4 regions of the Glaciimonas sp. PCH181 genome follow, and region 1 is predicted to be linked to each of the others. Evidence: predicted binding sites of a transcription regulator. Region 1 holds the regulator's gene; each other region holds the start of a gene.
What was found. Region 1 encodes sigma-54, which starts transcription at its own class of promoters, with help from an activator protein. Its sites were predicted from a motif close to TGGCANGNAANCTGCTTT; they were not measured.
Positions count from the first base shown of each region.

Region 2: C7W93_RS18055 (outer envelope protein) is a predicted target of sigma-54. The motif match lies at 4,064-4,081, and genes of this name have one in related genera.
Region 3: C7W93_RS20025 (TorF family putative porin) is a predicted target of sigma-54. The motif match lies at 3,585-3,602, and genes of this name have one in related genera.
Region 4: C7W93_RS14355 (acetyl-CoA acetyltransferase) is a predicted target of sigma-54. The motif match lies at 3,699-3,716, and genes of this name have one in related genera.

Region 1 covers NZ_PYFP01000002.1:827,716-835,916, forward strand. The annotation lists gene C7W93_RS16850 (monovalent cation:proton antiporter family protein) at 1-1,038, opposite strand, end outside; gene C7W93_RS16855 (SIS domain-containing protein) at 1,368-2,387, shown strand; gene C7W93_RS16860 (HAD family hydrolase) at 2,387-2,953, shown strand; gene lptC (LPS export ABC transporter periplasmic protein LptC) at 2,964-3,563, shown strand; gene lptA (lipopolysaccharide transport periplasmic protein LptA) at 3,642-4,181, shown strand; gene lptB (LPS export ABC transporter ATP-binding protein) at 4,183-4,935, shown strand; gene C7W93_RS16880 (RNA polymerase factor sigma-54) at 4,971-6,458, shown strand; gene hpf (ribosome hibernation-promoting factor, HPF/YfiA family) at 6,566-6,919, shown strand; gene C7W93_RS16890 (DUF4197 domain-containing protein) at 7,131-7,829, opposite strand; gene C7W93_RS16895 (deoxyguanosinetriphosphate triphosphohydrolase) at 7,887-8,201, opposite strand, start outside.
Region 2 covers NZ_PYFP01000002.1:1,074,035-1,082,235, forward strand. The annotation lists gene purU (formyltetrahydrofolate deformylase) at 1-122, opposite strand, end outside; gene C7W93_RS18045 (GntR family transcriptional regulator) at 799-1,524, opposite strand; gene C7W93_RS18050 (BMP family ABC transporter substrate-binding protein) at 1,757-2,842, opposite strand; gene C7W93_RS18055 (outer envelope protein) at 3,082-3,918, opposite strand; gene C7W93_RS18065 (ABC transporter ATP-binding protein) at 4,605-6,221, shown strand; gene C7W93_RS18070 (ABC transporter permease) at 6,253-7,323, shown strand; gene C7W93_RS18075 (ABC transporter permease) at 7,320-8,201, shown strand, end outside.
Region 3 covers NZ_PYFP01000002.1:1,502,389-1,510,589, reverse strand. The annotation lists gene C7W93_RS20045 (potassium transporter Kup) at 1-408, shown strand, start outside; gene C7W93_RS20040 (DUF3567 domain-containing protein) at 548-805, opposite strand; gene C7W93_RS20035 (YifB family Mg chelatase-like AAA ATPase) at 1,366-2,925, opposite strand; gene C7W93_RS20030 (accessory factor UbiK family protein) at 2,948-3,190, opposite strand; gene C7W93_RS20025 (TorF family putative porin) at 3,669-4,493, shown strand; gene C7W93_RS20020 (P-II family nitrogen regulator) at 4,505-4,843, shown strand; gene amt (ammonium transporter) at 4,857-6,404, shown strand; gene gshA (glutamate--cysteine ligase) at 6,744-8,042, shown strand; gene gshB (glutathione synthase) at 8,110-8,201, shown strand, end outside.
Region 4 covers NZ_PYFP01000002.1:286,998-295,198, forward strand. The annotation lists gene C7W93_RS14340 (PPC domain-containing DNA-binding protein) at 1-4, opposite strand, end outside; gene C7W93_RS14345 (DNA-binding protein) at 1-575, opposite strand, end outside; gene C7W93_RS14350 (acyl-CoA synthetase) at 563-2,143, opposite strand; gene C7W93_RS14355 (acetyl-CoA acetyltransferase) at 2,491-3,666, opposite strand; gene C7W93_RS14360 (TRAP transporter substrate-binding protein) at 4,124-5,155, shown strand; gene C7W93_RS14365 (TRAP transporter large permease subunit) at 5,167-7,050, shown strand; gene C7W93_RS14370 (SDR family NAD(P)-dependent oxidoreductase) at 7,176-7,949, shown strand; gene C7W93_RS14375 (SDR family NAD(P)-dependent oxidoreductase) at 8,010-8,201, shown strand, end outside.

The DNA of each region.
Region 1 (8,201 bases):
AAAGCCAAATTCCCCCGCTTGTGCGAGCGCCAAACCGGTCCGCAACGCGACACCGGTAGAAGAGCCGAAAATTTTTGCCAGCGCTGCAATCAGGACGAATTTCAAGAAGACCGGACCCGCCAGCAGTAGCAAAACTAGCCACCAGTGCTCAATAACCAGACGGACGTTTAGCAGCATCCCGATGGTGATAAAAAACAGACCAAGCAAGACATCGCGGAATGATTTGATGTCTTCTTCTACCTGATGTTTGTATTCAGTTTCTGAAATCAGCATGCCTGCGATGAACGCGCCCAGCGCCAGCGAGAGACCGGCGCGTTCGGTAATCCAGGCGGCGCCTAGCGTTATCAGCAGCAAGTTAAGCATGAACAACTCTTGCGAACGGCGCCGGACCACAATTTGGAACCAGCCACGCATGAGTTTTTGTCCGAGGAATAGCAGCAGCACTAAAACGACGACTGCCTTAGCGCTGGCCCAACCGAGCGTCGCCACCAGGTTGCCGGAATCCTTTGCCAGCGCGGGAACAATGATCAGCAACGGCACCAACGCCAGATCCTGAAATAGCAAAATGCCAATAATGCGACGACCGTGTTCGCTCTCCAGTTCCAGCCGTTCGGTCAATAGCTTCGAGACGATGGCGGTTGAAGACATTGTCAAGGCCGCACCGAGGGCAAACGCTGCTTGCCAGCTAATGTTGGTGAGTTGCGGCAACAGGTAAGCGACCAGCCAGCCGAACAGCATCGCCGCGCCTATCGTCAACAATACCTGCGCCATGCCTAGTCCAAATACGATACGGCGCATCGCCGATAATTTGGAGAGCGAAAACTCAAGGCCAATCGAAAACATCAAAAACACGACGCCAAATTCGGCTAACGCATGCGTCGTTGCGTTGTCTTCAGCAAACCCAAGCGCGTAGGGACCAATCACAATCCCCACCGTCAGATAGCCCAGCATGGGCGGCAGGTGGAGCATGCGAAAAGCCACGACGCCGAGCACCGCGGACCCGAGTAACAAAATAGTGAGTTCTAATCCAGAAAGCATTTGCGTTCAATTCGTAGTTAATCCACAACAACGTGCGGTTTTGCGACATGACTTCCAACGCTTGGTTTCTTAGATTGGTGGCGCGGTGCTGCAAAAGTTCACAGCAAAAAATCCCTGCTCCACCTCGGATTTTGCGGGTTTTTTGATCAATAGTGGGACTATTTAACCGAAAATTCAGTGAAATATTGCCTAAGCCACCGCTTTCGCCATCTTCTGCCTGATCGGCTCCGCCCTAAATAAGGGCATGCCCGCTTTGCCATAGATAGATTAATTGCACCAGAATAAAACTGGCAAGTTTTTTGCTTTGCGAATTCGTTTATACTTTCGGGATGAGTTTAACCGATGCCAAAATCTTGCCAAAATCTTTTAACGCCCTCCGCGCGCTAGAGCTTGCACGTCAAACGCTGCAAATCGAAGCTGACGCCATTCTCGCTCTGAAAAATCGTATTTCTGATAATCCCGAAGCGCCCTTCGCACAAGCGGTTGGACTGCTATTGAACTGTAGCGGCCGCGTCGTCGTCTCAGGAATCGGAAAATCCGGCCATATTGCACGCAAAATCGCCTCTACATTAGCCTCGACCGGAACGCCTGCATTGTTCATTCACCCCGCTGAAGCCGCCCATGGCGATCTCGGCATGGTGACAGAACATGATGCTTTTATTGCCATTTCCAACTCTGGCGAAACCGCAGAATTGATGGCAATCGTGCCGATCGTCAAACGCATGGGCGCGACCTTAATCGCGATGACCGGCAATGACGAATCAGGCCTGGCGCAACTGGCGACCGTCCATCTCAACGTCAAGGTGGATAAAGAAGCCTGCACATTGAATTTGGCACCAACCGCAAGCACTACCGCCACATTGGCGCTGGGTGATGCGTTGGCGGTGGCTTTGCTGGATGCACGCGGATTTCGCGAAGAAGACTTTGCGCGATCCCATCCTGGCGGCGCACTTGGCCGACGTTTACTGACCCATGTGCGCGATGTCATGCGTAGTGGCGATGCGATTCCTGCCGTGACTGCTGAGGTGTCATTATCAGCCGCATTACTCGAAATTACCCGTAAAGGCCTCGCCATGACGGCGATAGTCGACGACAAATTTCATCCTGTAGGCGTGTTTACCGATGGCGATTTGCGCCGTTTGATCGAACATGTGCAAGATTTCTCAAAACTGACCATCGCCGATGTGATGCACATTAACCCGCGCACTATCGGCCCGGATCAATTGGCCGTTGACGCAGTGCAGATCATGGAAGAGTTCCGTATCAATCAATTGCTGGTGGCCGATGCCGACGGTAAGCTAGTGGGTGCGCTACATATTCACGACCTGACCCGCGCAAAGGTAATTTGATGACTGCTGCCGGAAACACCATCAGCGTACCCGCAGCAGTAAATGCGCGTGCAGCGCAAGTGCGCTTGATGATTTTTGACGTCGATGGTGTGTTGACCGATGGCGGCTTGGTGTTTGGTGCGGACGGTGAAGCGTTAAAACGCTTTAATGTCTTAGATGGCTTAGGCATCAAACTGTTGCAGCAGGCGGGCATTGCCACCGCAATTATCAGTGCACGGTCTTCGGCCATTGTCAGCCGTCGTGCAAGCGATCTGGGTATCACGCATGTCCATCAGGGCGTGCACGACAAATATGCAGCATTCCTGAAATTATTAACCGACACAAATCTAACGCCGGATGTATGTGGCTTTATCGGCGACGATATTATTGATCTGCCGATTTTGTTGCGCGCCGGTTTCGCCGTCAGTGTTCAGAATGGCCATGCCGAAGTCAAATCACGGGTGCACTATGTCACGCAAGCCAGTGGCGGCCATGGGGCGGCGCGAGAAGTATGCGATTTAATTTTACGTGCGCAAGACAAATACGATGCTGCACTGGCGCCGTATTTAAGCGGAATTTCTGCGTGATGAGAGTTTTATGAAAAACCTGCGGTCAACTTTCCGCCTCCGTTTCATGTTGCTGCTGGCGCTGTGCATCGCGCTTGCGCTGGGCAGCTTCTGGATCATGGAAGTAATGAATAAGAGCACTGAAAAAATGTTGCCCAATGCGCCGCGTGTTGCGCCTGATTATTACGTCGAAAATTTTAATTATGTGCAATTGGCGTTGAATGGTCAGCCACGCTACAACATCTCGGGCCAGCGCCTGACGCATAATCCTGCCGACGATTCCTATAACGTCAATTTGCCGGTGATCCATAGCCTGGATAAAGCCAAACCGCCGATGACCTTGCGCTCGAATACGGCCAAAATTGAAGACAATAATAGCAAGGTGAATATGTATGGCAATGTCACCGCTGATCGCCTTGCAACACCGAAATCGTCGAAATTACATTTGCAGTCCGAGTATCTGCAACTGCTGCCTGACGATGACATCATTACTAGTGACAAACCGGTCCAGATTACAATCGACCAGTCGAAAATGAACGGCACCGGCATGTATGCTAACAACGCAACGCTGGAATTGCGTTTACTGAGCAATGTACGTGGCACCTATCGCGCAACACCGCGCCAACCTTAGGCATCAATCCCACAGCCACCCCGGATCGTGCCCTGTGCCGTTATCCCCGTTATTCCTTTTTCAGGATTCAGGATTTTTATGAAACGTATTCTTTTTTTATCGCTACTGGCATTGCAACTGACATTGATGTCGGGTGCGCGCGCCGAGAAAGCGGATGCAGATAAACCATCGAATGTCGAAGCAAACACGTTCACTTTGGATGACGTGAAGCAGGTCAAGATATTTACTGGAAAAGTTATTTTGACGCGCGGTACGCTGGTGATGAAGGCCGATAAAGTGGTCGTGACAACCGACCCATCCGGCTACCAATTCGCAACGTTATATGCAGCACCGGGCGGACTGGCAACGTTCCGCCAGAAACGCGATGGCGGTCCGGATTTATGGATTGACGGCGAAGCAGAGCGTATCGAATACGACGATAAAACTGAAATCGTAAAATTATTTTCTAAAGCGCAAATGCGGCGCTTGCAAGGCACAAAACCTACCGATGTCGTGAACGGCGAGTTCATTTCCTACGATAGTCGCGCTGAATTCTACTCGGTGAATAACAACGCGTCTGGCACAAGTCAGCCCGGTAGCGGACGCATCAAAGCGGTCATCCAACCGAAGGGGAAGTAAGATGACGGCGATTAATTCGAGTACGCTGATTGTCAAAGGCTTGCAAAAAAGTTATGGTGCGCGGCAGGTTGTCCGCGATGTTTCCCTGAATGTCAAAAATGGCGAGGTGGTTGGATTACTGGGCCCCAACGGTGCCGGTAAAACGACCTCGTTTTATATGATTGTGGGCTTGGTGCCGTCGGATGGCGGCGCAATTGATCTGGATGGCGTGGATATCTCGCGCTTGCCTATTCATCAACGTGCCGTGCTCGGTCTGTCCTATTTACCGCAAGAAGCATCGGTATTTCGCAAACTTACGGTAGAAGACAATATCCGGGCTGTGCTCGAGCTTCAGCGTCCAGACGGCGTGCCGCTCACCAAACAACAAATCTCGGACAAGCTGGAATCACTGCTGCAAGAATTGCAAATCGATAAACTGCGCGAAAACCAGGCTTTGTCGTTATCTGGTGGTGAGCGCCGTCGCGTAGAAATCGCCCGCGCTTTAGCCACCAATCCCCGTTTCGTATTGCTCGATGAGCCATTCGCAGGGATAGATCCGATTGCCGTAATCGAAATTCAGCGCATCGTGCGATTCTTGAAAGAGCGTGGGATCGGCGTCCTGATTACCGACCATAACGTGCGGGAAACGCTCGGCATTTGTGACCGGGCGTACATCATCAACCAGGGTAGCGTGCTGGCCAGCGGCAGTCCAGACGACATCATCGCCAACGAATCGGTGCGACGCGTTTATCTGGGTGAACATTTCCGCATGTAACTGAATACAGGAATACTGAGGAATCCCCAGCACACATGAAACAATCCCTCCAACTCCGCACCTCGCAACATCTGGCGCTGACACCACAGTTGCAGCAATCTATACGATTGTTGCAATTGTCTACGCTGGAACTGCATCAGGAACTGGAACACATCCTCTCGGACAATCCGTTGCTGGAACGGCTTGACGACCCTCTTGATAACTCTGTCAGGTTGTTAGCGGACGGCGCAATCAACTCGACGGCTTCGACGATGGATGCACCAACCGGCGATAGTGAAGTCAGCAGTTCACCAACAGAGCCGGAAGGCGGCGGTGAAACTCAAGAGGCTGGCGACAATAGCCAGGACAGCGCTAACAATGACAGCGAATGGAGTTTCGACGACGTTGCGCGCACTTCCAAAGCCCCGGACGACGAAGATGCCAGGCCGCAGTTGGAAGCTTATGAAACGACCTTGCGCGAACATTTGCTGAAGCAAATGCGTGAAACTGTGGATCAGCATCGCGACCGCGCATTGATCGAATTAATCATCGATGCGCTGGACGAGAATGGTTATCTGGAAGAGCCGCTGGAAGATATTCATGCCCGTCTTCCAGAGGAATTAGACATCGAAGTCGAAGAGCTATCAATGGCTCTGAAGATGGTGCAGAGCTTTGACCCGACTGGTGTGGGTGCTCGCAATGCTGCCGAATGTCTATCTCTGCAAATTAAAGCATTTCCGAAAGTAGCTTTCGTCACACGTCGTCTGGCATTAATTATTGTGCAAGATTATCTGGCCTTATTTGCACAACGCGATTTTAATAAAATCAAAAAAGCGCTCGATTGCGACGACGAAGATTTACGTGAAGCACAAGTAGTTATCAAGCAATGCAATCCTCATCCAGGCGCTACTTTTGCGGGCAGCGCCTCGGATTATGTGGTGCCGGACGTGATTGTCAGACGTACAAAAAATGGTTGGCAAGTCATGCTTAATAATGACGTTATGCCAAGACTGCGTGTAAACGCCCTCTATGCCAATATTCTGAAGCAAGGTAAAAGCGAAGGATCGCTGGGATCGCAGTTGCAAGAGGCGAAGTGGTTGATCAAAAATATGCGTCAACGCTTCGATACCATCCTGCGCGTGGCGCAAGCAATTGTAGAACGTCAACGGAATTTCTTCTCACACGGCGCGGTCGCGATGCGGCCGCTTGTGTTGCGCGAAATAGCTGATACACTAGGATTACACGAAAGTACTATCTCTCGTGTGACCACTCAGAAATACATGCTCACCCCTCACGGGATGTTCGAATTAAAGTATTTCTTCGGTAGCCATGTTGCTACAGAGGCAGGTGGAGAGGCTTCCTCTACAGCGATACGGGCGTTAATCAAACAACTGATAGGAGCGGAAGATTCTAAAAGTCCTTTCTCTGACAGCAAGATTGCCGATATGCTCGCGGAACAAGGTATGGTAGTTGCACGTCGTACGGTCGCAAAATATCGCGAAGCATTAAGAATTCCGCCAGTCAATTTGCGTAAATCTCTTTAGCTGTTTGTATGTATGCACAACCGTCGCTGTGTCCTGACTGACCGATTCATAATGAATTGATCATCCCAAGTCCGAACCGCCAACGACATACTTCATAGGAGCGCTGTATGAATTTCACAATTAGTGGGCATCACCTCGACGTAACTCCCGCCATTCGCGAACACGTGCTAAGCAAATTGGAGCGTATCAAGCGCCATTTCGATCAGGTCATAGATATTAGTGTGATCCTGACTATCGACAAAATCACAGAGAAAGAAAAACGCCAGAAAGCCGAAATTAATTTGCGCGTAAAAGGCAAAGACCTGCATGCTGAAAGCATTGCGCATGACCTTTACGCCGCCATTGACTTGCTGATCGACAAGCTTGATCGTCAAGTAATTAAATATAAGGATAAACTGCAGAACCACCAACATTCCGCGATTAAACATTTGCCCGAGGATGCACCTATCCCGGCTACGTAATGTTGTGAGGTCTAAGTCAATGCAAGTGTGTCTCAAGAATCATTGAGAAAATACTAAACTGACAAACGAGCAAGGGCGCAGTTAATGCGCCCTTTGTTATTGGAAAATCACTTTAATTACCTATATTATTTGGATAATTTTCAGCATGATTTTTTTGCTGATTGTTTAGCCTCATCTCATCAATGAGGCTTTCATTTCTCTGGCAGCCGGATTACTGTTTCAGTGCACCAAATACCTTGCCAATAATGGCACTTCCCGCGCCAACCGGATCGCGACGAATCGCCTTCTCTTCTTCCCCGATCATATAAAACAAACCATCCAGTGCACGTTGAGTGACGTAGCCCTCAACCGTGGCGGCCTGCCCTGGCACTAATCCTGTTTTACTGACCATGCCCATCGTTGCGTTATATTGTGCTGAGACGCCATTCTGGTCTGTAATTTTTTTCACTATCGGCAAAAATTTCACTTCCAGAGGTGCCGCCGTTTTCTGCTTGAAAAAATCCGTCACCGATGTCTCACCGCCACTCAAAATATTTTTTGCGTCCGTGATCGACATCGATTTCACTGCATTCAATAGCAAAGGTTTAGCCAGTGGCACGGCGGATTCTGCCGCATGATTCATCGACAAAACCAAATCATCCAATTGCTGCCCTTTCCCTGTCATTCTCAAGAGCGGACGCGCCTGCTCCAACACGCCTGGTAATCCAATTTTTACTTTATCGTTATTCAAAAATCCATTTTCAACACCGAGTTTAGAGACCGCAACAGTTGCACCTTTATCCAGTGCCGCCTTCAATCCAGAACTGGCATCCTGATTGCTCAAATCGGCTAAAGAAAATGCAAATGCAGTAGAAGAAATGAGAGCGCCGATCAAACCCAGACTACAAACGGGTTGGAAGTGAAATTTCATGGATGACTCCTTAAAAAAGTTGAATAACCCGCGTCTGAATTATCGCCACGGCAACAATTACAGATGACCCTCATCGACCAGAAATAAACGTCGGTGTTCGCGGATGGCATAACGGTCGGTCATGCCGGCAATATAGTCGGCAACCTGTCGCGCTTGTAGTTGTGCGCCGTCTGGATGTTGCAAGGTTGATGGCGTTAATTGATAGTCCGGCGGCAGCAAATTCGGTTCACCCACAAAACAATCAAACAGCTCGACCACAATGCGCCGCGCCTTAGCAGTCATGCGATTCACAAGATAATGACGATAAAGATTTTCGCGTAAAAAGCGCTTTAATGCAGCCGCCTCAGCCGCCATTGCATCCGAAAATGCGAT
Region 2 (8,201 bases), 250 kb from region 1:
GTAATCCATCCCCCGGCATCAGCAACAAAACTGCTCACCGCAGCCACAATACCGACACTGTCAGGACACGATAGTGATAGCGTGTAACGGCGCGGGAGAGACTGAGGCTGAACACGTGTCATGATTATCCACCAGTGAGAATTAATAGTTCACATGATGCACCTTTTATTCTTTTGAGTAAACTTATTTTAACGAAGGTGGATTTTTATCTTTTTCTTAGAGAAAAATCGTCACGTTTGTGGGGCGTAGCGGCGAATTTTGCTGGTGTGCGCTAAAGAAAACATGCCGCATTCTGGACAAGTGAGATTAGACAAATTTCTAAAAACCGCAGCATTTGGGCGCGCTAAGGAACTCCGCTGGATTCAGCTGCGCCAATCCGCAAGAACGTGAGGATATGCATAGTTACAACGCGTTGCTGCAAGGTGATTTGGCAGTGCTGGAATAAGGGGCGGTGATGGCGCAGATCATGCAAAATCGGATGGTTGCGCTGAGGTAAGCGGCACAACTAATCGCAGGCGCAGACAAACCGTTGTACCGCGCCGATCGGATAAAAGCCATCGAAAATGCGCATCTGCGGACGGTTTTTGCACCAGCGGAACAGGCTACGCTGAGTACGTTTTTGCCGTTGCAAACCGATGCGTATGTGGCTGAGTTGTGCCATTTTGCGATGAAGATGCAGACTTTATCGCGGAGGGAAGGAAGTGCTTATTTGCGGCAACGGCATGTGTTTGGGTAAAGATTGATTCTAGTTTTATGTGCTGAATTTATAGCCTGACTTTATTGGCCGAATTTATCACTTTATTCAGGCGGTTTCCCCAAAGCTGCCCGCAGGTCAAAATTTGCCGTCGGTTCGGGTTGAACTCTGGCCTCGCAATTGCGTAAATGATGCGCCATATGCGACTGGGCTAAGGCGGCATCACCGCTTTCCAGCGCCAACAACACGCTTTCGTGCTCATCGAAAGAGCAGGCATTCTGCCCCGGCGCTTCGACCTTGGCGATCAGCAATGTCGTGCGCGAAACCAGCTTGCGCAGTACGCCGACCAACAGCACGTTATCGGTTAATTCTGCCAACTCCAGATGAAATTGCGCGGACAAGCGTATCCAGCGCGGACGATCGCCAGTGAGATAGGCGGCGCGCTCGTCATCGACGCCTTTACGCAGCGCGGCTAATTGCTTGGGCGTGGCGCTATGAGCAACTTTTTCCAGTGCTGCGTGTTCGATGATATTGCGCAACTCAAACATATCTTTGGCCTCCACGCTGGTGGGGCTGGCGATAAACGCACCGCGATTGGCTTCCAGCTCGACCAGACCTTCAGTCTCTAAGCGGGTCAGCACTTTGCGCACTGTATGGCGCGCGGTATCGTAAATCTGACATAAAACTTGCTCGGTCAGTTTAGTGCGCGGTGGCAGACGATGCTCCATGATCGCATCATAGATATCGTGGTAAATCCGATCTTCCGTATTGCTTTGTGGTTTGCCTGCCGTGGGGGTGGCAACGTGCAATTGTTTGGCTGTTTTATTCATATTGATCGGATTAGAAATCGTCGTTTTTGTGGCTTATTGCTGGGGCTTATTTATGCTGTTTAATCATACTTTGGCAATTGATAATGCGCCTGTCTACCGGTAGTGTTTAAGGCCGCTTTAGCGCCCTTTAGTATGATCGAAATCGCTAAAATAAACCTGTCTTCGCCCCGTTTTTTGCCACACCGGGGCGAAGAATATTACCGCGCGGGGCCACGGCCCCTTTTACGAATAATTACTTCGGCAGTGTGCCTTCTACGCCATCGACCAACCAGTTAATACTCATCAAATCGCCCATCGGTAAGACTGCACCTGCAGCTACTTTAACGGCACCGGTGTTGTCTTTTAGCGGACCGCCAAAAGGAAGCAACTTGCCATCAACGATGGCTTTTTTCTTTTCATTGAAAAGTGCGACGACATCTGCTGGGACCGAAGGATTCAAAGGTGACAAGACGACTAGATTTTCTTGAATACCCCAGAGTGTTTTTTCTGGTTTCCATGTGCCGGCCAATTCGCGTTTTACTTCCTGGCTGTAATACACACCCCAGTTTTCAGTATTTGCGGTGAGGTGGGCTTTAGGGCCGTATTTTGCCATGTCGGTATCCCAGCCGAATGCGTGGACGCCTTTTTCTTCAGCGACTTGCACGACAGCAGGGGAATCGGTGTTTTGAGCGAGCATGTCGGCACCTTGAGCGACCAGTGTTTCAGCGGCTTGGCGTTCTTTGCCTGGGTCATACCAGGTATTCACCCAGACGATTTTGGTTTTGATTTTAGGGTTGACGCTTTTTGCGCCGAGGGTGTAGGCGTCGACGTTGCGGACGACTTCCGGGACTGGGAATGAACCGACAAAACCTAATGTATTGGTTTTGGTCATTTTTCCGGCGATGATGCCGAGGAGGTAGGCACCTTCATAGAAACGCGTTTGATAGGTTCCTACGTTGGGGCCGGTTTTGTAGCCGGTTGCGTGGACGAAGTGGACTTTCGGGAAAGCTTTGGCGACTTTGATCGTTGGGTCCATGTAGCCGAATGAGGTGGTAAATATCAGCTGATTGCCATCGACGGCGAGTTGGCGGATGACGCGTTCGGCATCGGCGGTTTCCGGGACGTTTTCTACATAAGTAGTCTTGATTTTGTTGCCGAATTCTTTTTCGATGGCGCGACGGCCCTGGTCGTGTTGGAATGTCCAGCCGCCGTCACCGACTGGGCCTAGATAGACGAACGCGACTTTTAATGGTTCGGCGGCGCTGGCTGTTGGTAGCACGCCTAGAGTTAGGGTGGTGACTGTTGCCAGGGCGATTAATGTAGAACGTAATTGAAACATTCAGAACTCCTTTTGGTGTTTAGATATCGGTTTGTGGCTGATAACACGGTTGGCGCTCCGTGGAGGCTTTGTCGGGGGTGGCCCGACAGCCAGTCACTTTTTCTGTGGGGGCGCCTAGCCGAAGCAAGAAAAAGTGACTAGCGGCTGGGCCGCCCCCGGCTTGCATCAACGGAGCACATCCCATCTAAGCAACCACCAAACCCAAAGCCCCCACGCAGCAAATACGCTCTCAACAAACCTTAAAAGTGATACTCGACCCGAACCATAGGCGTCTTAGCCAAAGACCCCTTAACAGTAGAAGGCGTACCAAACTTATTGCGCCAGTACTCATACTCAAGACCAGCCCGCAAAGTATTCTTCCCCATCCCCAAAGGCGTCCCCAAGTCATACATTATCTGACCATCGAAATGCACTTCCGGCGCAGTCCCGCCACCATATTCATTCGTACCCTTAGCCGCGATGTAATCGAAATATCCCTCAAACGCCAACCCGGTCGAAGCAATAGGAATTCCCCAGGCCAGGCTCAGCATCGGATGCGTATCGTAGGTATACCGACTAGTCACGCCGACCGGCTGATTACTCTCACGCATCAGCAACAAACTGACATTCAAAAAACCCGGCACATCCATCATCAACGTCGGTCCCAACACCAACATACGTTTTCTCGATGCATAACCCGGATCGTTCTTAGTATTCCAATCAAACCCAGCCGTCACACCAAGCCCACGCACCGGACCGAATGACAAGGTTTTTCCACTTACTTTGCCCAAATCCAGCGTATTCCGGTAAACGATATAGGCTTCCTGCGCATTGCTATCCTTACTATCGGACTGCAACAAATCCACGTTCACAAAGTTCGTCCCATACTTATAACCACTAGCATGCTGGATATCGATAATGCTCTTTGCAATCCCGGTGCCGACATACGGCTCAGCAAAATTCGTTCCGTAACGATAGCCGATGGAGGTATCGCTCCATTCAGCAGCGCTGGCCTGCTGAACGCTCGCCAGCGCTGCAGCCACTGTTAATACATTGACCGCGAACTTGCTGATTTTTACTGCTGCTTGCTTTGCCATGATGTGTTTCCAAGAGAGTGGATCACTAAGGAGTTAAGGAGCCTCATTTCCCCTTATTACGAGATTTACAACATTTAAAAATAGCGCGCAGTCCAATTTGAGGTCATTTCGCAAATCGCTCTGCTTAAAATTCTTAAATGTTTTGACAGCAATTACCGTGCCAATTGTTGCCAATCATAAACTGGCGCAAAAATTAACTATTCGGCCTCAGCGGGCGCATGGATGCTGATAATCGGTGCGGCCTTTGTTATTTTTTGCATTAAATTGGCGCTTGTAAATTATCAATGCGCTGTTACGGTGCAATAGTCGCAAATATGAATAGCGAATATTCACCAATTTATAGTTATTTTGTGACAAATTTTTGTTTAATATTGTCGACAAAATATATCGCATCGCACCATGACAATCGGGCGAAACTGTCTATTTCCAGCCTGCTGCCCCGGCATCGGCATGCTTGATCAGGCGATTTTTGCCGCGCTTTACCGCAGCAATTTCGGCTCTGGCATGACAATTGCACTTCCCCTGGGTTGCTTCCTATTCTATTTTTAGGGCTTACACAAAATTTGTCCCAGCAACGCGTGCCGACAAAGACAGTACGGTCGGACCGCGTAGATTGCCAGGACAGCGCAACGCCGCTGGGGCGATTTTGTGTAAGTCCTGTTTACTTCTCTTAAACGGACCTTCCCATGGACCTATTGCCGGATTCATCCGCATTGCCGCCACGCCTTGTCCTCAACGACATTACTAAACGCTATCCCAGCGTAGTCGCTAATGACGGGATCAGCCTGAGCGTCCAGCCCGGCGAGATTCACGCGTTGCTGGGTGAGAACGGCGCGGGAAAAAGTACGCTGATGAAGATCGTTTATGGCGTCACCAAACCGGATGCAGGCAGCATTTTGTGGGAGGGACGTTATCTGGATATCGCCAGTCCGGCGCAGGCCCGGCGTTTGGGCATCGGCATGGTGTTCCAGCATTTTTCGTTGTTTGAGACGCTGACTGTCGCTGAAAATATCGCCCTGGCGCTGGATGTGCAGGTCGCTCCGGCTTTGCTGGCGGTGCAAATTAAGGAAGTATCAGAAAAATACGGCCTGCCGATTGATCCACATCGGCTAGTCCACAGCATGTCGGTCGGGGAACGCCAACGAGTGGAAATCGTGCGCTGCCTGTTGCAGCAGCCAAAACTGTTGATCATGGACGAGCCAACCTCGGTCCTGACGCCGCAAGCCGTGCTGACCTTATTTACGACCTTGCGCCAATTGGCGGCGGAAGGTTGCAGCATTTTATATATCAGCCACAAACTAGATGAAATCCGTGCCCTGTGCGATACCGCGACCGTTTTGCGCGGCGGGCGCGTCAGCGGCACCGCTATCCCAAAAAACGAAACCAACGACAGTCTGGCCCGGATGATGATCGGCGGCGAACTGGCCGAATGCCATTTGACCCCGCAAGCCACTGGCGAAGTCCGTCTGGCGCTGGATAAATTATCTCTGGGAACAATTGACCCGTTCGGCACCACACTAAAAAACATCAGCCTGAACGTGCGCAGCGGTGAAATTCTGGGCATCGCCGGGGTCTCCGGCAACGGCCAGAAAGAATTGTTGGCGGCATTGTCTGGCGAAAGCCTGACGGACACGCCGACTGGGCAAGCGCCGATGATCGTGCTGATGGGCGAATCGGTCGGACGTTTGAATCCAGCCCAACGACGACAGCACGGCCTGACGTTTGTGCCAGAAGAACGTTTAGGGCGCGGCGCAGTGCCCAGTATGAGTCTGGCGCAGAACGCCTTGCTGACTGGCGCGCGCCACGGCATGGTGCGCAAAGGACTGCTACAACCCGGTGCGATTCAACAATTTGCACAAGACGTGATTGCCCGCTTCGGCGTCAAATGCAGCGGCGCGGATGCTGCTGCATCCAGTTTATCGGGCGGCAATCTACAGAAATTCATCGTCGGCCGCGAAACCATGCTGAATCCAAAAATGATGATTGTGGCGCAACCGACCTGGGGCGTGGATGTGGGCGCTGCACAGTTGATTCGGCAAGCGTTAATCGATCTGCGTGCGCAAGGTGTGGCGTTGTTGGTGATCTCCGAAGAATTGGAAGAATTGTTCACCATCAGTGACCGGATTTGCGTGCTGTCCGAAGGTCGCTTATCGCCAGCAGTGCGACTGGCAGATACCAGCATCGAACAAATCGGCAACTGGATGAGCGGCAAATTTGACGCGCTGCCGCCAGACGCTATCAACGAGTCACCTTCCGGCCTCGCTGCCGGAGTTTCCATCAATCAGGAGAATCATCTTGCTTAAACTTGAACGACGTGCGGCGCCGTCGCCGATGATGCGAGTGGCTTCACCGCTGATTGCTGCGGTGGCGATGCTGCTGACGGGGATCGTGATTTTTACCATCCTCGGCAAAGATCCGCAGCAAGCGTTTTACGTGTTTTTTATCAAGCCACTACAAACCGTGTACGGGGTCGGCGAATTATTGCTAAAAGCTACGCCATTGTTGTTGTGCGCGCTGGGTCTGGCGCTGGGATTCCGCGCCAATGTCTGGAATATCGGCGCAGAAGGTCAACTGACGATGGGTGCCATTGCTGGTGGTGGCGTGGCGCTGTGGCTGGGTGACAGCACCGCAATCTGGGGCTTGCCGCTGATGTTTGTCGCCGGTGCGCTGGGCGGCATGGCGTGGGCAGCGATACCGGCGTTTCTGCGCAACCGCTTCAATACTAGCGAGATTCTGGTCACGTTGATGCTGGTATATATCGCGCAATTGCTGTTGTCGTATCTGGTGCATGGGCCCTGGCGCGATCCGCAAGGTTTTAATTTTCCGCAATCCAAAACTTTCAGCGATGCGCATTTGATTCCGTTGTTGATCGAAGGCACGCGGACTAATTGGGGCTTTATTCTGGGGTTGGTGCTGGCGCTGGCATCATGGTTATTTTCTAGTAAAACTTTCGCTGGATATCGGATGCAAGTGGCTGGGCTATCCCCTGCTGCCGCGGCGTATGCGGGATTTTCTAACAAACGCAATGTGTGGGTGGCGTTGATGATTAGCGGCGCGACGGCAGGAATGGCGGGTTTATGCGAAGTCGCGGGGCCGATTGGTCAGTTACAGGCGCAAATTTCGCCCGGTTACGGTTTCGCGGCGATTATCGTGGCGTGGATTGGGCGCTTGCATCCGGTCGGGATTGTGCTTGGCGCATTGCTGATGTCGCTGTTGTATCTGGGCGGCGAATCGGCGCAGATGCAGATGGCGTTGCCTTCCGCGATTACTGGTTTGTTTCAGGGTTTGCTGTTGTTTTATTTACTGGCAGCCGACTTATTCATTACGTTTAAATTAAAGAATGTCAGCACCGTCCGCGCAATTTCTAGTGCTTCTAACGCCGCCGCCATCAAGGAAACAGCATGAATCCTGCTAGCCCCGTTCTTCCTATTATTGTCAGTACGGTTGTTGCGGCGACGCCATTGATTTATGCGGCGTTGGGTGAAACCGTTGTTGAAAAGGCCGGCGTTCTTAATCTGGGGATTGAAGGCATGATGCTGGTCGGTGCGGTAGCGGGATTTGCCGCGACGCTGGCCAGCGGTAGCGCGACGCTGGGCTTTATCGCTGCGGCTACAGCAGGGATAGCGTTGTCGCTGATCTTTGCTTTTTTGACGTTGACGTTACAGGCCAATCAGGTCGCAACCGGGTTGGCGTTGACGCTGTTCGGGATTGGATTGTCGGCTTTTGTCGGGCACGATCTGGCGGGGACACCGATTCCGGGATTGAAGGGGATTGAGATTCCGGTATTGTCGACATTGCCAGTACTCGGGCAGCTATTTTTTCACTATGACGTGATGATTTATCTATCGCTGGTGTTGGGCGGCGCGGTGTATTGGTTTTTGACTAAAAGCCATAGTGGATTGAAGCTACGGGCGGTGGGGGAATCGCCTACCGTTGCGCATGCTATCGGGCATCCGGTAATTTTTATTCGCTATCTGGCGGTGATGTTTGGCGGCGCTACTGCGGGTATTGCGGGGGCTTATTTATCTATTGTTCAAACGCCGATGTGGGTGGAGGGGATGACTGCTGGTAAAGGGTGGATTGCGCTGGCGTTGGTGGTGTTTGGGACGTGGAAGCCACTGCGCGTGATGGCGGGGGCTTATTTGTTTGGCGGAGTGACTGTTTTACAGCTGTACGCGCAGGGATTTGGGTTGGGTGTTCCTTCGGAGTTTTTGTCTATGCTGCCGTATGTAGCTACTGTGGTGGTGCTGGTGATTATTTGTCGTGATCCTAAGACTATATTG
Region 3 (8,201 bases), 670 kb from region 1:
GTGGCGATGCTGCATAACCTCAAGCACAATCGTATTTTGCATAAACGCGTTTTCTTCCTGAAAATCAGTATCTGGGACATTCCCTACGTTGATGACAATAAGCGGCTGACCTTGAAAGAAATGGGCGGCGAGGTCTATCTGCTACGCGCAGCTTTTGGCTTCAAAGAAGCACCGGACGTCAATACGGTGATGAACCTGACCAATAAACAATTCGGTCACGAATTCGATTTGATGGATACGTCTTTCTTCCTGGCCCGCGATACGATCGTGCCGAGCAAGTTGCCGGGGATGTGGCTATGGAGAGAAAAGTTATTCGCATGGATGTATGCCAATGGCGCAAAGCCATCGGACTTCTTCCATATCCCCGTCAATCGCGTAGTTGAATTGGGAACCAAAGTTGAGATTTAAACATTGGATTGACGGTTGATTTAAGCGTGAATGCTTAAGTTAAGATAATAAAAAAGGAGCCAATGGCTCCTTTTTTATACTGCATAACACATAAAATCGAACAAAGAATGTTACGTTCTTCGGTACGCTAAACGCGTTCTTATTGCAGCGTTACCGGCTGGCTCATCAAGGCATCGTAATTACCAAGAAAAGCATCAATGTCTTCAATACTTGGCTCGGAAGCAATTAGTTCTTCAACACCTTGTCGAAAAAACTCTGCAAGCGCACCAGCAATAAAAATTTCCCGTTTGAATGATTTATCGACAATTTCGTAGCCGCCAAAGCGTAGCGCTTCTCGTTGTTCATCGGCTCCAAATTCGACGACGCTGTACTGGTCACTGTTGTAGATCAGGTTCATATGCGCTCCCTGTAAAGTTAGACAGAAGGTGATGATCGATAAGCAGTTTTCAAGCCAGCTAGCGTAAATATTCTGATTTGCTCCTTTTTTGCCAGGTCAAAAGAATCATTTAAAAGTTGCTCAGCTACGACCTATTGCTTTCTATAGTACGCCTAAGCGCATTTTTGTCACGCAATTAATGTGAAACGTTAACGTCAATTGCAACCAAATGTGACAAGCAACACAAACCCATTTCGCTTCATCAAACTTCACACTCGCCATTCTGCTATTTAAAAATAATGAATGATTCATGCAGCGTGTCTCTTTTCACGGGCCAATTCCACGTTATAGGTGAATCGGCATCACATAAATAATCCTATAAAATTATCTAAATAATAATAACTTCAACATAGCATTGCGATTAGCGCATTTATATATCTCCGTCACGCTTTTCAAAATATCCCCGCAAATCTACCGAAATCTCGTATGCGTAATGATGCCGCGTGCCAAGAATGACATGACGCGCTCTGCCGCATCGGATATTTTGTGGTCGACCGGCTTATTTCACCAGTCGACCACAATTATTTTTCACGCAGCGCCCGGCGATACTGAATTGCTTCGGCAACATGCGCCTTGACGATTCCCTCGCTGGCGGCGAGATCGGCAATCGTCCGGGCAATTTTCAGTACGCGATGATAACCACGAGCCGACCAGTTCAGATGCGTCATTGCCGTCTGCAACAACTTTTCTCCCTCAGCATCTGCTTTGCAATAAGCATCGATATCGGTCGTCGATAGCGCATTGTTGCTTTTGCCTTGCCGGGCTAGCTGAATCGCGTACGCATGGCCGACGCGCTCAGCGATGTGGCTGGATGACTCACCGTCAGCCTGTTTTTTTAATTCATCATGGCGCAATGATCCGACTTGGATTTGCATATCGATGCGGTCTAATAAGGGGCCGGAAATTTTGTCTTGATAGCGTCCGATGTTGTCTGGGGTACAGCGGCACTTATTAGCCACGTGACCGAGATAGCCGCAGGGACAGGGGTTCATCGCCGCGATTAACTGAAAACAGGCGGGAAAATCGGCCTGCCGCGCAGCACGTGAAATGGTGATGCGGCCAGATTCTAGTGGCTCACGCAATACCTCTAAAACACGTCGGTCAAATTCAGGCAATTCGTCTAAAAACAGCACGCCGCGATGCGCTAATGAAATTTCACCGGGGCGAGGTGTACCGCCGCCACCAACCAGCGCCACACCAGAGGCAGTGTGATGGGGTGCGCGATAGGGACGTACTTTCCAACTACTGCTGGAAAAACCGCTGGTCAGCGATTGCACCGCTGCCGATTCCAATGCTTCCTGATCCGTCATCGGCGGCAAAATCCCTGCAAAGCGCGTCGCCAACATGGATTTTCCGGTACCGGGAGGCCCAATCAGCAACGCGCTATGGCCACCAGCGGCGGCGACTTCAAGTGCACGTTTAGCCTGCAACTGCCCTTTTACATCGCTGAAATCGAGGTAACAAGGGGGTTTTATTTGCGGCGTGGCGATGTGGCGTACTAATCTTTCATTTGGCTCTTTTGCAGAGAAATGCGCGCAGACATGCAGCAAAGAATCGGCCGGGAAAATCGCCGCATCGGTGACCAGCGCGGCCTCATCGGCATTTTGACGCGGCAAAATAAATGCGCGCTGTTTTTTCTGTGGATACGCCAGATCGTTTTCAACGCTATTAGGGGCAGTGATCGCCGGTCGGGTCATCGCAAACGTCATTGCCAATGCCCCGCGGATCGGACGCAACTCGCCTGACAACGATAGTTCGCCAGCAAATTCGTATTGGTCTAGCTGATCGGCTGGCATCTGGCCCGATGCGGCAAGTATGCCAAGCGCAATCGGCAGATCAAAACGTCCCGATTCTTTGGGTAAATCGGCGGGTGCCAGATTGACGGTAATTCTTCGGGAGGGAAATTCAAAAAGCGCATTTTGAAGCGCTGCACGGACCCGGTCTTTTGATTCCTTGACCTCGGTTTCCGGCAATCCAACAATCGTAAAAGAAGGCAATCCGTTTGCGAGGTGAACTTCAACCGTTACTTCCGGGGCTTGCATCCCTGCAAGCGCCCGGCTTTTTAATACTGCCAACGTCATGGGTGTTGCCGTTGAAAGCCGGTCATGGACGCTTTAATTGTGCTTCTATTTCAGTAATGCGCGATTCCAGCAATTCCAGCTTGGCCCGCGTCGTTGCCAACACCTGCGCCTGAACATCAAATTCTTCCCGTGTCACGAGATCGAGTTTGGCGAAACCGCTGCTCAGCATTGCCTTTACGTTTTTTTCGATGTCTTTGGCGGGCGAGTTTTCGATAGCCTGATTAATCTTGGACTGCATATCTTCAAAAAAATTGGGCTTGCTCATGGTGATGCTCCTGTAAATACAAAAAAACGTAAGAATAAAAATGATACCCCATGCCAAGGGCGTCGGCGTGAGACTGGCATGCATCTTAAGAGAATCTCTCAAGATGTCACACCATCCAGCGAATTCCTATGCTGCACAGAGCCAGAACGCCCACCGATGCGATCGCCCGGCTGCATCCCCGCAAGATTACGCGCGTCAACTACCCCAAACCCCGCTATGCCCGAGAGCAGATTGGCAATTCCTTACTTGCGCGCACCAAAATAATACAAAAACAATTTTATGCATCTCTATGGTGCAGAAATCCGGAGGTATTTGCTAAAGGTAAGCGCAGATTGTAGGGGTTAAAACAATAAAGCGATTATAAATCGCGCCTTAAAACGCAATATGAATTCGTTGGCATGACTCCTGCTAGAGAGGAAATGAAACTTTAGTTACCGGCTCTTCGTATTTTAATGTTGCATAGCTACCAGGGATAAAAATGAAAAATCTGACGTATAAGCTAGTACTCGCCGCGGCAGTCGCATCGACAATGGTTGCCAGCTTCGCCCATGCGGACGACGCAGCGCCTACCCCCGCTGTTGCGGCTGCAGCGCCAGCCGCAGAACCCGTACCTGATAATCAGATCGCTTATAACATTGGCGTCGTAAACGACTACCGTTTCCGCGGTATTTCGCAAACCCGCTTTGACCCTGCTTTGCAAGGTGGCGTGGACTACACCAATAATCCTACCGGCCTTTACGCTGGTACTTGGTTGTCAAACATTAAATGGATCAAAGATTCGGTCAACAGCGCTGGCTTTAACGGCAAAGGCAATATCGAGTGGGATTTGTACGCAGGTAAGCGCGGCGATCTTCCTGGTGGCTTTACCTATGACGTCGGCGGTTTGTACTATTACTATCCGGGCAACAATTACAGCAATATCGGTAAAAACGCGAATACGTTTGAGCTCTACGGTCAACTCGGTTATGGCCCTGGTTACTTCAAATACTCACATGCATTGACCAACTTGTTCGGCACGGTCAACAGCAAGAATAGTGCGTATTACGACCTTGGCGCTAATTTCGATGTCGGTTCCGGTGTAACGCTGGGTCTGCATATTGGTCACCAAAGTGTTGAAAACTTTAGCTTCGCCAGCTACACCGACTGGAAAGTTGGCGTAACAAAAACCTTTGAGAGCCTGTATGGCGTTACTCTTGGCGCAGCTTTTGTCGGTACAGATGCCAAAAACGGCGCGTATGTCGCCCCTGACGGCAAAAACCTCGGCAAAAACGGTGTGGTCTTCTCTCTCGCAAAAACTTTCTAACTGAGGTCAATATGAAACTGATCACTGCGATTATTAAACCATTCAAATTGGATGAAGTCCGTGAGGCGTTGTCAGCTATCGGCGTACAAGGCATCACCGTTACAGAAGTAAAGGGTTTTGGCCGTCAGAAAGGACACACCGAGTTGTATCGCGGCGCTGAGTATGTTGTCGATTTTCTGCCTAAAACAAAAATTGAAGCGGCAGTAGATGATTCGATTCTGGATCGTGCAGTAGAAGCGATAGAAACCGCAGCACGCACCGGCAAAATCGGCGACGGCAAAATATTCGTCCTCGATTTGGAAGAAGTTATTCGTATTCGTACCGGTGAGACCGGCAAAGATGCAATCTAAGGGGACTGTTAACATGAACATCAAAAGAATAATTGCCACGTTTCTGGCATTTTGCGCGCTAATGCTTGCGGTCGGCTTCATGCTGCCAGCTTCAGCAGCTGATGATGCATCGGCATCGGCATCGGCATCAGCCGTCGCCAGCGCTTCTAGCGAGGCTACTCCGGTTGCTGCGCCTGCAGCTGCACCGGCTGCCGTCGTTGCTGCTCCTGCTGCGGCAGCTCCAGCCGCTGGCGCAGTGCCAGCACCAGCCGTCCCTAACAAGGGCGATACAGCGTGGCTATTAGTATGTACCGCGTTTGTTATTTTGATGACTTTGCCAGGTCTCGGCCTGTTCTACGGCGGTCTTGTCCGCAGCAAGAACATGCTGTCGGTGCTGATGCAATGTTTCACTATTTTCTCGCTCGTGATCGTGCTGTGGATCGTCTACGGCTACAGCATTGCGTTCACTGAAGGTAACGACTTCTTTGGTGGCCTCAGCCGCCTATTCCTGCACGGTATGACACCTGATTCGCTGGCGGCAACGTTCAGTAAAGGCGTCGTATTGCCAGAATTTGCCTTCGTCGTGTTCCAAGGCGCCTTCGCAGCGATCACTTGCGCACTGGTTATCGGTGCATTTGCCGAGCGCGCCAAGTTCTCTGCAATCCTGGCCTTCACTGTCCTGTGGTTCACGTTTGCTTACTTGCCAATCGCCCACATGGTCTGGTTCTGGCCTGGTCCGGATGGCTATACTGACGCTGCCGCCGCTGTTAAAGCAACTGCAAGTGCAGGCTGGTTATTCCAAAAAGGTGCTCTGGATTACGCTGGCGGTACAGTGGTCCATATCAATGCGGCGGTTGCTGGTCTGGTCGGCGCTTACGTTATCGGCAAACGCGTCGGTTACGGCAAAGAAGCTTTCAAGCCACATAGCCTGACATTGACGATGGTTGGTGCTTCGTTGCTGTGGTTCGGTTGGTTCGGCTTTAACGCTGGCTCCGGTCTGGAAGCCAATGGCGGTGCAGCACTGGCCTTCATCAATACTTTGGTCGCAACGGCTGGCGCAGTATTAACCTGGAGTCTGGGTGAGTGGATTGGCAAGGGTAAGCCTTCCATGCTGGGCGGCGCATCTGGCGCGGTTGCAGGTTTGGTTGTCATTACACCAGCAGCAGGTTTTGTCGGTGTAGGCGGCGCGCTGGTCATGGGTCTGATCGCTGGTTTCGCTTGCTTGTGGGGCGTAACAGGCTTGAAAAAGATCCTGCGTGCAGATGATTCGTTAGATGTCTTCGGTGTGCATGGCGTCGGCGGTATTCTTGGCGCGTTGCTAACAGGTGTGTTTGCAGCACCTAGCCTCGGCGGTACTGGTATCTATGACTATGTTACTAACGCAGTTGCCCCAGACTACTCAATTAGCGGTCAAGTCTGGATTCAACTTCAAGGCGTGTTGACGACAGTCATCTGGTCTGGTGTGGTGGCATTCATTGCCTTCAAGCTAGTCGATATCGTTATCGGTCTGCGTGTCACAGAAGAAGAAGAGCGCGAAGGTCTGGACATTTCCAGCCACGGCGAATCGGCTTATCACGGTTAATCCGAGATTTATCTGAGAAATTCACCGGACGGCAACAGCGTCCGGTGTGGTCTGAAACTGATGTACATCAAGTAGCAGGCCACAAACAAAAGCGCCCTCAAGTAGTCATATTGAGGGCGCTTTTTTCACTTTCAGGGACTTTAAAAACATCAAATTGCCCTAATGTTATTAGTCCTGCACAATTGACCCGATCGCCAGATAATGCGTTTTCGCGCAACGGATTAAGATAATTCCCGTTAAAATCGAGGTCATTCAAGCGCAGCCAAAATTGATATAAGCCCCCGCTAGCACTTAAAAAATGCGCTACAGCGCTTAACATGAAAGTGTAAGAGTTTCTCTATGGTTCCGCACCTCGTCACTGCTCTAAACGGCCCCCTCCTTGATCTCGAAAAGAAAATCCTGACTGCCACACCGGCGATTGAACGCTGGTTTCGGATGGAGTGGCAAGAACACACGCCACCGTTTTACTGCTCGGTCGATCTGCGTAATTCTGGTTTCAAATTAGCGCCGGTAGATACCAATTTATTTCCAGGCGGATTTAATAATTTATCCCCGGAAATGTTGCCGCTAGCCGTACAAGCCGCGATGGCAGCGATTGAAAAATATTGTCCGGATGCTAAGAATCTATTGTTATTGCCAGAGTTGCATACCCGCAACACATTCTATTTGCAGAATGTTGCACGGTTGATGCAAATCTTCAGGCAGACCGGCTTAAATGTAAGACTTGGCTCGTTGGCCGATGATGTGACCGAACCGGTAACCATAGAATTGCCGGATGGCACGACTGTTACGCTAGAACCGCTGGAACGCTCGCATAATGGCCGTCGTCTGGGGCTGAAAAATTTCGATCCCTGCACGATTTTGCTCAACAATGATCTGTCTTCAGGCATCCCCTCTATATTAGAGAATCTGAACGAACAAAACGTCTTGCCGCCACTACATGCAGGATGGGCAGTGCGTCGCAAAAGCAACCACTTTGCCGCCTACGATGACGTGGTGAAAAAATTTGCGAAAATGGTCGATGTCGATCCCTGGATGCTGAATCCGTTTTTCGCCAAATGCGATCAAATCAACTTTCAGGAACATATCGGCGAAGATGCATTGGCATCCAGCGTCAGTTCAACGCTGTCGAAGATTCGTAAAAAGTATAAAGAATACGGTATCAAGGAAAAACCTTTTGTCATCGTCAAAGCCGATGCGGGCACCTATGGCATGGGCATTACCAGCATCACGGATGCCAGCCAGATCAAAGAATTGAATCTGAAACAACGCAACAAAATGTCGGTCGGCAAAGAAGGCTTGGCGATCCACGACGTGATCATCCAGGAAGGCGTGCATACTTTTGAGCACATCAACGACGCCGTAGCAGAACCGGTGGTGTACATGATTGATCGCTACGTTGTCGGCGGTTTTTATCGCGTGCACTCCGAGCGCGGCATCAATGAAAATCTGAACGCGCCGGGCGCGCATTATGTGCCGCTGGCGTTTGCGCAACAGCATGCGTTGCCAGATTTGCTGGCAAAACCGGGCACAACCGCGCCGAACCGCTTCTATATGTATGGGGTAGTGGCGCGTCTGGCGTTGCTGGCGGCGTCGCTGGAAATGGAAAAAACCGATCCAAATCCTGAAATTTACTGATAGCGCACTAAAACGTTGTTCAGGATTATGATAACAAGACAGTAAGACAACACAACAAGGCTTGATAATGAAAATCGCTTTCCTCGCCGATCCGCTCGATAGTTTTAAAATTTACAAAGACACAACTTATGCGATGATGGTCGAAGCCGTCAAACGCGG
Region 4 (8,201 bases), 540 kb from region 1:
TCATTTGGGCTCTCCGCTTGCGGTTGTAGTAGGGGGATGTTGGTTTCCGGATCGTAAGTCACGCGCAACTCGAAGCCATCGAGCGAGGTGACCAGGACTGAAATCGGGGTACTGCCGACGATGCAGGTGTCGGTAATAATGTGACCGCCTTTGACGATGCCGTCTTGGGTGCGAATCGCGGCGTGGCAATGCACGATTGGTTTGCCATGCTGATTTTTGCCCATCGTCGCATTGCCAAAAATCATGTACGCAGGACCGGCTTGAATCGGTTTGGAATACGCGATCATGGCTTGATGCGATGGATCGGGCGCGGCCACGCAATATTCAATTTGATCGAAATAACCGCCGAGTATGGTGAATGAGGCGCTCTTGATACCGATCTCAATCAGCGGTTTAACAATCGCATCAAACAGACTGAGGCCGGCAACCAGCGTCAGGCGCACGTGCCGACAACTTGCCGCATGCCGACTCTGAATCCTGACCGGATTAAACGGTCCGGGATGCAGCATCATGCGCGAACGATGGGCGCTGGATGAGGTGGTTGCAATGTTGCTTGCGGTGGTCATAGATGACATTCCCCCTCTGCTTCAAGCAACGATTTGATCTGTTTTTTGACGATCTTGCCGTAGCCGGATTTGGGCATTGTTTCCCAGAATACAAAACGTCGCGGCCATTTGTATTTGGCGAGGCGTTCTTCCAGATGCGCGTGCAGTTGTTCGCAATCGACTGTTGCACCGCCCTTGGTGACGATGACGGCGATGCCGCTTTCGCCCCATTTGGGGTCTGGCAGGCCTAATACTGCGACTTCGGACACTGCCGGATGGGTCAGCAATGCTTCTTCAATTTCACGCGGATAGACGTTAGAACCGCCGGAAATATACATGTCGGAAGAACGTCCGGTGATGTACAAAAATCCTTCGCGATCGACGTGACCGATGTCGCCGGTGTGGAACCAGTCATCTTTGAATGCTTTGGCATTGGCTTCGGGATTGTTGTGATAGCCCATGAATACGGCGAGGCCGCGCACGCATATTTCGCCGGTTTCAAAGGCGGCTAATTTTTTGCCGGACTCGTCCAGGATGGCGATTTCCATGCCGGTGCGCGGGATGCCGCAGGAACCGACGCGGGCATGTGGGTCGCTGTCGTCGTCGGTGTGCATGTAGGTTGGCAAGAAGGTGATGTTGCCGGTGACTTCGCCCAGGCCGTAATATTGGACTAATACTTTGCCGAGCTTTTGCAGCGCGTAACGTTGATCGGCGCGATACATCGGCGCACCTGCATAGATGACGTGTTGTAGCGAGCTGTGATCGTAGCGGTCTACTGAGGGATCTTCGGTGAGTATTTTGACGATGGTCGGGACGGTGAACATGTTGTCGATGCGGTGCTTTTCGACTAATTGCCAGACGTCCTCGGGGATGAGTTTTTCTGTTGCGGGCAGGATGCTTGCTGCGCCGCGGGCGGTATTGACGATGGCGTGGATGCCTGCGCCGTGGGATAGTGGGGCGACGACTAATGAACGTGATTTATGTGACAGGCCAGGTAGCAAATCGGCTAGATGATTGGTGACGACAAAGGCCATTTGTCCGTGCGATAGCATGCCTGCTTTGGGATGGCCGGTGGTGCCTGATGTGTAGAAGAACCATAGGGGATCTTCGTAGTCGACTTCAACTTCCTCGAATGGGTGGCTGTTCGCCGGGTCTGTTGCCAGCGCTTCGTAATCTAGTTCGCCTTCGCGCGGGTTACTCAGCGCTATTACGTGGGTTAGGGCTGGGGAGACTGCTCTGACTGCATCGACGTAATTGGCCATGCCGTGGTCATATAGCATGATGCTCGCGCCGCTTGACTCGCCCAGATAGGCGGCTTCTGGTGGGGTGATACGGACGTTTGTGGGGACCCAGACCATGCCTAGCTTGAATGCTATCCAGGCGCTTTCGAAGATTTGTAGATTATTGCGGGAGTGGACGAGAAACTTGTCGCCTTTTTTTACGCCTAGCTTTTGGAAGGCGTGGGATACGGCGTCGACGCGATTGTTGATTTGCTGCCAGGTGGAGATGTGTTCACCTATGATCAGACCGGGTTGGTCTGGGAACCGTCGGGCGACGTCGGATAGAAGTCGTCCCAGATTCATAACTTTTTTTAACATGATGGTGGTTTTCTTTAGAATCTGTTCAAAGGGATAGGGTTGTTATTAGTGTTCGGTGGTGGTGTTCGATGGTGGTGTTATGTAGCGCTACCAAATGTTTGGGGGTTGACGGGGTTGGTCGGAAAACATGTTTGAGTGCAGCGAGCTGCTTTTTCGACCCGGCAAACTTCTGAGACATTTGAGGCCCGGAAGGGCAGCGATATCTGCGATCGCCTTCTTTTTGGTTGCGTTTTCTGTGGGGCGCCTAGCCGAAGCAAGAACAAAGTGACTTGCTGCCGGCCCGCCCCCGGCTTGCAGCAACGGAGCACCAACCGTTCAAATTACCAAAACCCTCTCGCAAACCCCAATTACCTAACTCTCTCCAAAATACTCACATAATTAGCCACCGCCGCCCCACCCATATTGAACACCCCCACAAACCGCGCATCAGGAATCTGCATGTCTCCAGCATCATGACAAGCCTGCATAGCCGCCATAACATGCATAGAAACCCCCGTTGCCCCAATAGGATGCCCCTTAGACTTCAACCCACCAGAAGGATTAATCGGCAACCGTCCCTCTTTACTGGTAACGCCATCCAGAATCGCCCGCGCGCCCTGCCCCGGCTCAGCCAACCCCATCGCCTCATATTCCAGCAACTCAGCAATCGTAAAACAGTCATGCGTCTCAACCAGCGACAAATCATTCAACGTCAACTTAGCCTGTCCCAGCGCCTTCTGCCAAGCCAGCATCCCGCCTTCAAACCGCGTAGGATCGCGCCGACTCAGCGGCAGAAAATCATTCACCTGCACGGCTGAGCGGAACTGCACTGCGCGGGTCATGCCCTTCGCCACATCAGCGTCACTGATAATCATCGCTGCAGCACCATCCGAAATCAGCGAGCAATCCGTCCGCTTCAGCGGGCCAGCCACAAACGGATTTTTCTCCGATACATTGCGACAAAAATCAAACCCAAAATCTTTATGCATATGCGCGTACGGATTCGACATACCATTCTTGTGATTCTTCGCAGCAATCGCCGCCAGCGCATCCGATTGATCGCCATAGCGTTCAAAATAAGCTTGCGCAATCTTCCCAAATACACCTGCAAATCCGCCGGGAATACTCGCCTCTTCTTTGGCATAAGAACATTTCAACAAAACATCCCCCACCGCCGCCGTTGCCAGCTCCGACATTTTTTCAAACCCAATCACCAACGCATGCTTCGATTGCCCTGACAACACCGCTTGCAAACCTGAATGAATCGCCGCCGAACCGGTAGCGCAAGCATTCTCCACCCGCACAGAAGGCGTAAAACGTAACTCAGGAATCTGATTGAACACCAACGACGAAGGGAAATCCTGGTACAAAAAACCACCATTGAAAGTGCCGATGTGAATCGACGAAATATCCGCCGGGGTCAAACCCGCGTGTGCGATCGCCGCCTTCGCCGCTTCGGAAATTAAAATTTCAGGATCGATGCCATCTAACTTACCGAACTTCGAATGGTTCCAGCCGGTAATACAGGGTGCGGAAGTAGTCATAAGGTTTCCTTAAAAGAGTTTTCACAAGACGCTATGCAAAAACGATGCCACAGCTATTTCATGGTCGGACATAAGTAATTACAAAGGAAAGCACGCACAACATCGCGCCATTTGGATCAGCATGCAGGCAAGCACATAGAGGTCAATTTACACCCTTTACATGACCGTTTCCCACTCGCCAAATTTGCTGCACTGCGGGATATACAGGTGTTTATTCCATGCGACACCTGTCGCACAAATTAAACACATGACATCCACCATAGAAGTCACCTTGAATCCCCCGTTTTAGACGAGAATAGCAATGCCGCTAAGGCATACGGCCATGCATCAGGGCAATCTCAAAAGGTAAGCCCGGGCTTGGCATCTAAATTGCTCTATCCGTTATCAGGAAGCATCGATACAGCATCGATACAGATGCAGATAGCATTTTTCATACTTAAATCCAGGAGACAAACAGATGGGTAATATTTCACGCCGCCGTTTTTTGAAAACCATTTCTGCTACATCGGCGGTTGCCGCCAGCGGTCTCGGTCTGTATTCAACACAAGCCCATGCTGCTGCGGAATTCACTTTGAAATTCGCTAATAATCTACCGATCACCCATCCGATGAATGTGCGCGCCAAAGAAATGGCTGCCAAAATCGCGACCGACTCCAAAGGTCGCGTCGACATGCAGGTGTATCCAAACAGTCAACTTGGTACCGATACCGACATGCTGTCGCAAATCCGTGCCGGTGCGATCGATTACTTTATGTTGTCTCCGCTGATTCTGGGAACGCTGGTTGCAGATGCGCAGATCAGCGGCATCGGCTTTGCTTTCAAGGATTACAACCAGGTCTGGGCTGCGATGGATGGCGATCTGGGTGCTTTCGTCCGCAAGCAAATTGCTGCCAAGTCCACCTTGTTCGCTTTCGACAAAATTTGGGACAACGGCTATCGCCAGATCACCAATAGCACCCGTCCTATCAATAAGCCGGAAGACCTGAAAGGAATGAAGCTGCGCGTGCCGCCTAGCCCACTCTGGACATCGATGTTCCGCGCTTTTGATGCCGCACCGACCAGCATTAACTTTGCCGAGGTGTATTCCGCCCTGCAAACCAAGATCGTCGAAGGTCAGGAAAATCCACTGGCCATCATCGCCACTGCCAAGCTGTACGAAGTCCAAAAATACTGTTCCGTCACCAATCATATGTGGGACGGTTTCTGGTGTCTGGGCAACAAAGCATCGTTTGAAAAACTGCCTAAGGATCTGCAAGATATCGTGACGCGCAACGTCAATGAAGCTGGTCTCAAGCAACGCGTCGACACGAAAGCACTGAACGATTCATTAGTCGCCGACATGAAAACTAAAGGTCTGGTCTTCAATACCACCGATAACGAAGCCTTCCGTACCAAGCTGCGCAGCGCTGGTTTCTATGAGCAATGGCATAAGAAGTTCGGTCCAGAAGCTTGGGCAGTGCTTGAGAAATACACCGGAAAACTGGCGTAATGAGCGTTGCTATGACCTCTGCCACCTATCCTGTACCGGTGCAAAGCCACTTTCTGGCTAGGTTGCTGGCGACCATCAACCGCGGCGTCATGCACGTAGTCGCCGCGGTGGCGGCACTGCTGGTTGTGGTCGAAACGCTGGTGCTGTTCATCGGCGTCACTTACCGCTACGCATTGCACGATCCGCTGATATGGTCGGACGAACTGGCATCCACACTCTTCATCTGGCTATCGATGCTGGGTGCGGTGTTGGCTCTGGACCGTGGCGAACATATGCGGCTGACTGCCATCGTCAACAAACTCTCAGAAAAATGGCGCATCTGGTTTGAGACGGTGGCGGCGCTGGTCGTCTGCATCTTCGTGCTGATGATCATTCATCCTGCAGTTACCCACGCTACCGAACAGATGGCGATTACTACCCCGGCCCTCGAAATCCCTGATGGTCTGCGGGCAGCGGCGTTACCGGTTGGTGCAATTCTGATGTTGCTGGCGGCGATTGCAAAAATGGCTAGCCATGCGACGTTTAAACAGGTCGGCTCTGCCGTCGGCGTAGTGGGCATCATCGCCCTTGCGCTGTGGTTGGGCAAACCGATGTTGATCGCGATGGGCAATTACAACCTGATCATCTTCTTTGTCGTGTTGATCGGGGCGTGCGTGGCGGGCGGTATTCCGATTGCGTTTGCTTTCGGCACCGCGACGATGGCCTATCTGGCACTGGCGACTAACGCGCCAATGATGATCGTGGTTAGCCGCATGGACGAAGGCATGTCGAGCCTGATTTTGCTGTCGGTACCGCTGTTTGTATTGCTGGGAGCATTGCTGGAAATCAGCGGTCTGGCGCGCACGTTGATTGATTTCATGGCGTCATTACTGGGCCATGTACGCGGCGGCTTGCAATACGTTTTGTTGGGGGCGATGTTTTTGGTGTCCGGTATTTCTGGCTCCAAGGCAGCGGATATGGCGGCAATTGCGCCGGCACTATTCCCTGAGATGAAAAAACGTGGCGCTAAACCGGAAGAATTGGTGGCCCTGCTGTCATCCTCCGGCGCAATGACCGAAACGATTCCGCCTAGTCTGGTACTGATCACCATCGGCGCAGTCTGCGGCGTATCGATCACGGCGTTGTTCATCGGTGGTTTGATGCCAGCGGTGATTGCAACCATCGCTATCGGTATCGTTTGCTGGTTCCGTGCACGGCGCGAGCCAATGCCCGACGTCAAACGCGCAACGTTAGCAGTTATCGGCAAAACGTTGATCGTGGCGTTGCCAGCATTGGCGTTGCCGATCCTGATCCGTGTCGCAGTGATTGAAGGTGTCGCGACAGCAACCGAAGTAGCGACTATCGGCGTGGCTTACACCATCGTCGTCGGTCTGGTGATGCACATATTTATGCGTCATCTGAACTTCAAGCGGCTGTATCCGATGCTAATTGAAGCGGCGACTTTGTCGGGCGCAATTTTGCTGATCATCGGTATGGCGACGTCGATGGCTTGGGCGCTGACCCAGTCTGGTTTCTCGGCCAAGTTGGTACAGTTGATGCAAGGCGTGCCGGGCGGTGGAACCGGGTTCTTGCTGATTTCGGTCGCGATCTTCATTGTGTTGGGCAGCATCTTGGAAGGCATTCCGGCGATCGTGTTGTTTGGTCCGTTACTGTTTCCGGTAGCACGTTCGCTCGGCATCCATGACGTGCATTATGCGATGGTGGTGATTTTGTCGATGGGGATAGGCTTGTTTGCTCCGCCGTTTGGGGTGGGCTTCTATGCTGCTTGCGCTATCGGTAAGGTTTCGCCGGATCGTGTGTTCAATCGGGTCTGGGGATATCTGGCAGCGCTGGTGCTGGCGTTGTTGGTAGTGGTTGCCATACCTTGGATTTCAATTGGCTTTCTTCCAAAATAATTCTTCATTCATTCATTCAATAAATTAATTAATCCATTGGCTTAATTCAAATCAAAAAAGGCGGTCTGTAGGGTCTACGAACTTCTGACAGACACGACAGATCGCCCCCATCTCGGAGATACAAAATGCCTCATTATGATAGCGGCGTCCACAAAGTGGCGCTCGTGACGGGCGGAGCCATGGGCATCGGTGCTGCAATTTCTGAACGTCTGGCGGCCGATGGGCTGATGGTTTTGGTAGCGGACATCAATCACGATGCTGCGGCGGCAACGGCGGCGAAGATTAATGCGGCGGGTGGGATGGCAGCACCGCTGCAAATGGATGTCAGCAATGCTGCGGCGATTGCGCAGGCATTTACGACTATCGAGAAGGACTATGGCCGTTGCGACGTACTGGTGAACAATGCCGGGATCGCCAAAATGTGTTCTTTCCTGGACGTGCAACTGGATGGCTGGATGCAGATTCTGACAACTAATCTGACCAGCGTGATGCTGTGCGGTCAGCATGCGGCGCGTTTGATGTTACGCAATCAATGGGGACGGATTATCAATATTTCTTCGGTTTCAGGGCTGCGTGCCGGAACTGGACGGACCGCGTATGGGACTTCGAAGGCTGCGGTAATTGGCTTGACCAAGCAGATGGCGATTGAGTTGGCCGAACATGGCATTACGGTGAATAGTGTTGCGCCCGGCCCGGTGGATACGCCGTTGACGCAGGCAATGCATTCAGCGGAAACGCGGGTCAGTTTTACGAATGGGATTCCGATGAAACGCTATGGCACACCGGCTGAGATCGCTGCTGCGGTGGCATTTTTGGCAGCACCGGATGCGTCATTTATCACGGGCCATGTTGTGCCTGTGGATGGAGGATTTATCGCCGCTGGCGTGTTGGCCGTTTAAACGCATTGGGTTGAAGTTCGTCGGATTTAATTAAACATTTCACTGGTCGCTAGGAAATATATGAAGCCCATCATGGAAGGCAAAATTGTTATCGTTACTGGCGCGGGGTCCGCTGGGCCGGGTTGGGGTAACGGTAAAGCTGCCGCTGCGTTGTACGCACGAGAAGGTGCGAAAGTGTTTGCGGTGGATCGCAATTTAGAGGCCGCTGAAGAGACGCGCGATGTGATTCGGTCTGAAGGCGGGATTTGCGAA